2 regions of the Streptomyces sp. AM 2-1-1 genome follow, and region 1 is predicted to be linked to the other one. Evidence: riboswitches for the same ligand, from Rfam matches in the RefSeq annotation. Region 1 holds a riboswitch; the other holds the start of a gene.
The links. A riboswitch is a leader RNA that binds a small molecule or an ion and turns the genes downstream of it on or off. The one in region 1 is predicted to bind thiamine pyrophosphate.

Region 2: another riboswitch for thiamine pyrophosphate. It lies ahead of thiO (glycine oxidase ThiO); the one in region 1 lies ahead of thiC (phosphomethylpyrimidine synthase ThiC).

The regions. Positions count from the first base shown of each region.
Region 1 is NZ_CP119147.1:3,656,724-3,658,918, reverse strand. Features, by position in the region: gene thiC (phosphomethylpyrimidine synthase ThiC) at 1-1,224, opposite strand, end outside; TPP riboswitch at 1,217-1,348, opposite strand; gene PZB77_RS15900 (YibE/F family protein) at 1,420-2,195, shown strand, end outside.
Region 2 is NZ_CP119147.1:5,423,909-5,426,103, forward strand. Features, by position in the region: gene thiO (glycine oxidase ThiO) at 1-867, opposite strand, end outside; TPP riboswitch at 865-976, opposite strand; gene PZB77_RS23700 (FAD-dependent oxidoreductase) at 1,143-2,195, shown strand, end outside.

The sequences.
Region 1 (2,195 bases):
GTCGATGTTCTCCTTGATCTTGTGCATCGGGACGTGCCCCGGGCCCTCGATCATCGTCTGCACGCCGTACCGTTTGGCGATCGTGTTGAGCTCGCCGAGCGTGCGCAGTTCGGCGAACTGGGCCTCGTCATTGGCGTCCGCGATGGACCCGGGCCGCAGCCCGTCGCCGAGCGAGTACGTCACGTCGTACGTCGCGAGGAGTTCGCAGAGCTCCTCGAAGTGCTCGTAGAGGAACGACTCCTTGTGGTGCGCCAGGCACCAGGCCGCCATGATCGAGCCGCCGCGCGAGACGATGCCGGTCTTGCGGCGCGCGGTGAGCGGGACGTACGGCAGGCGCACGCCGGCGTGCACCGTCATGTAGTCCACGCCCTGCTCGGCCTGCTCGATCACGGTGTCCTTGTAGATCTCCCAGGTCAGCTCCTCCGCCCGGCCGTCGACCTTCTCGAGGGCCTGGTAGAGCGGGACGGTGCCGATGGGCACGGGGGAGTTCCGCAGGACCCACTCACGGGTGGTGTGGATGTTGCGGCCGGTGGACAGGTCCATGACCGTGTCGGCGCCCCATCGCGTCGCCCAGGTCATCTTGTCCACCTCCTCCTCGATCGAGGAGGTCACGGCCGAGTTGCCGATGTTGGCGTTCACCTTCACCAGGAACCTCTTGCCGATGATCATCGGCTCGATCTCCGGGTGGTTCACGTTGGCCGGCAGCACCGCCCGCCCGGCCGCGATCTCCTCCCGCACGACCTCGGGGCCGACGTTCTCCCGGATCGCGACGTACTCCATCTCCGGGGTGATCTCCCCCCGCCGGGCGTACGCGAGTTGGGTGACGGGCCGTCCGTCGCGGCTGCGCCGGGGCCGGCGCGCGCCGCCGGGGAAGACCGCGTCGAGGTTGCGCAGTCCGTCGCGCGAGGCGGCGGAGCGGCCGTCGTCCTCGGGCCGCACCGGCCGTCCCTCGTACTCCTCGGTGTCGCCCCGGTCCTCGATCCAGCCGCCCCGCACCGGGGCGAGGCCCCGGCGGACGTCGGTCGTGACGGTGGGATCGGTGTACGGACCGGACGTGTCGTAGAGCGTCACGTCCTTGCCGTTGGTCAGGTGCACTTGACGGACCGGCACCCGGAGGCCGGGGCGCGTGCCCTCGACGTACCCCTTGTGCCAGCCGATGGACCGACCCGCCCCGACGCTCTCGTTCGTCGTGGAGGCAGGCGTGCGTGTGTCCGATGTGGTCATGAGACCTACTCCCTACGCCGGCATTACCCGGTAACAGGTTCGGCGGTCGGCGCAGCGTGTCCCGTGGGAATCACGAGGTCAGCGCCCTCTCAGCCCGGTGCTCCGAGCTCCCGCGTGTGCAAAGGTGCCACCACGCTAGCGCCCGCCCGGCCGTGCTGACCAGGGGGCCTCCCCCGATGTTGCGATGATCGCTCCGTGACTACCTCCCAGGACCGTCCCGAGCCCCCGGACCACTCACACGCCCACACGCACGGTCATGGCCCCGCGGCGCCCGTCTCGACCCACCTGCGCAAGGTCATCGCGTGCGTGCTGATCCCCTTCGCCGCGGCGGTGGTCGTCGGCCTCGCGGTGCTCTGGCCCGGCGGCACCCCCGCACACGAGCACACCGGTGTGGGCTTCGACCGGCAGACCGAGCAGGGGCAGGTGGTGAAGGTCGACCGGGTGAACTGTGCGGACGTCAATGCCGCCCAGGTACCCGCCACGGGGGGTACCTCCACGGGCTCCGGGCCCGGTGCGGCGGCCGGCGACACCGGCGACTGCAAGAAGGCGACCATCGAGGTGACCAGCGGTGACGACAAGGGCCGCACCTTCGCGGAGATCATCCAGCCCGACGCGTCACGGCAGTTGAGCGAGGGTCAGGGGGTGGTCCTGGCATACGCGCCGGACGCGCCGCACGACCTGCAGTACTCGGTCACCGACGTGGACCGGAAGCTTCCGATGGCGCTGCTGGCCGGAATCTTCGCCGTGGCCGTCATCGTCGTGGGCCGCCTGCGCGGGTTGATGGCGCTGGTGGCGCTCGCGGTCTCCTTCGCCGTGCTGACGCTCTTCATCCTCCCGGCGATCCTGCAGGGGTCGAACCCGCTGCTCGTGGCGGTGGTGGGAGCGAGCGCGATCATGCTCATCGCGCTGTACACCTGCCACGGAATCACCGCGCGCACCTCGGTGGCGGTGATCGGCACCCTGATCTCGCT
Region 2 (2,195 bases), 1.8 Mb from region 1:
GAGGTCCTGGCCGCGCACCACGGCGCGCACGGTCCGGCTGAGGAAAGGGGCGAACGCCCGCGGCACGGTCAGTCGCACCACCTGGCCCTTCACCGGGCGCACCGGCGGGGCGACCCCCTCCGGCACCCCCGCGAGCTTGCCGCTGAGGCTTCCGGCGGCCAGCACGACCTGTCCGGCGGAGACCGCCGTACCGTCCGCGAGCAGCGCCCCGGACGCCCGGCCGCGCGCGACCTCCAACCGCTCGCAGGGAGTGCGGTGGAAGACCACCCCGGCCCGTTCGCAGGCCGTCAGCAGCGCGGTCGCCAGCCGCCGCGGGTCGACCTGGTGGTCGCCGTCGACCCGCAGCCCGCCCCGTACGCCCGGTGCCAGCATCGGTTCCAGCCGCCGGCACTCGCGCCCCGACAGCCACTGGGACGCGAGACCGGAACGCTCCTGGAGAGCGTGGAGTTCGCGCAGGTGCGCCCGGTCGTCGGAGTCCAGCGCCACCGCGAGCGTGCCGCAGGCGCGGAAGCCGATGTCCCGGCCGCTCGCCGCCTCCAGCTCGGCGGTGAACTCCGGGTAGCGGGCGGCGGAGGCGAGGTTGAGGCCGAGCAGCATCTGCTCGCCGTAGTGGAGTTCGGTGACGGCGGCGAGCATCCCGGCCGCCACCCGGGCGGCGCCGCCCCCGGGCCCGGGATCGGCGACGGCCGTCCGCAGCCCCGCCAGCGCCGCCCGCCAGGCGGTCACCAGGCCGATGATCCCGCCCCCGACGACGAGCACGTCGTACGAGGGCCCCCGGCGGTCCGCCGCAGCCGTGTTCCCGGCCTCCGTGTTCCCGCCCGCCGTGTTCCCGGCCTCCGTGGCGGACGGGTCTCCTGAAGCACGCATGGGTGTCCAGCCCCTCCCTTCGCCGGCATGACCCGGATCAGGTTCGTACGGTCGGAGGCCGCCGGCCTCCCTCTCAGCCCGGCGCGCCCGGGCTCCCGCGAGTGTCTTTGCGCAGCCACCCTAAACCCCCACAGTCCGCCGGGTACGAGGGAGCCGCCGGGGACCGCCGGCACACCCCGCGAACTGACGGAGCGTCAGGTGCTTAGGGTGGGTACGTGAGCGAAGAGAACGAGCAGCGGACCCCGGCGCACGGCGTCGTCATCGTCGGAGCGGGCATGGCGGGCGTGCGGACCGCGGTGGCGCTGCGGGACGAGGCGTACACCGGTCCCCTCACCCTGATCGGCGCGGAGCCGCACCAGCCCTACGACCGGCCGCCGCTCTCCAAGGCCGTCCTGCTCGGCACCGCCGAACACTCCGCCTTCGGCATCGACTTCGAGGCGCTCGACGTGACGCTGCGCCTCGGACTCCCCGTCACCGGTCTGCGCCCCGCCGACCGGGAGGTGGACACCGGGGCCGGCCCGGTGCCCTACGACGTCCTGGTCGTCGCCACCGGCGCCGAACCCCTCACCCTCCCCGGCTCCCGGGGCGTCCCCGGCGTCCACCTGCTGCGCACCCTGGACGACGCCGCACGGCTGCGGCCCGTCCTCGCTCGGCAGCACGACGTCGTCGTGGTCGGCGCGGGGTGGATCGGCGCCGAGTTCGCGACCGCCGCCCGCGCCGCCGGCTGCGCGGTCACCGTCGTGGAGGCGGCCGACCGCCCGCTCGCCGGGGCGCTGCCCGCCGAGGTGACCGCCCCGATGGCCCGCTGGTACGCGGGCAGTGGCGCCACCCTTCTCACCGGCGCCCGGGTCGCCCGCGTCGAACCCGGCACCGTGGTCCTCACCGACGGCCGCCGTCTCCCGGCCGGCGCGGTGGTCGTCGGGATCGGAGCCCGCCCCGCCACCGGCTGGCTGGACGGCTCAGGCATCGCGCTGGGCCCGGACGGGTCGGTCACCGCCGACGCCAGGCTGCGCACCTCGGCGCCCGGGGTGTACGCGGTCGGGGACTGCGCCTCCTACCCCTCCGCGCGCTACGGCGCCCGCCTCCTGGTCCACCACTGGGACAACGCCCTCCAGGGCCCGCGCACGGTCGCGGCGGACATCACCGCGGCCGGCGGGACCGGCGCCGCGGAGCCGTACGACCCGGTGCCGTACTTCTGGTCCGAGCAGTTCGGGCGCTTCGTCCAGTACGCCGGGCACCACGCGGCGGCCGACACCCTGCTGTGGCGCGGTGACCCCGCCGACGACGCCTGGACCGTGCTGTGGCTGCGCGGCGGCGCGCTCGTCGCC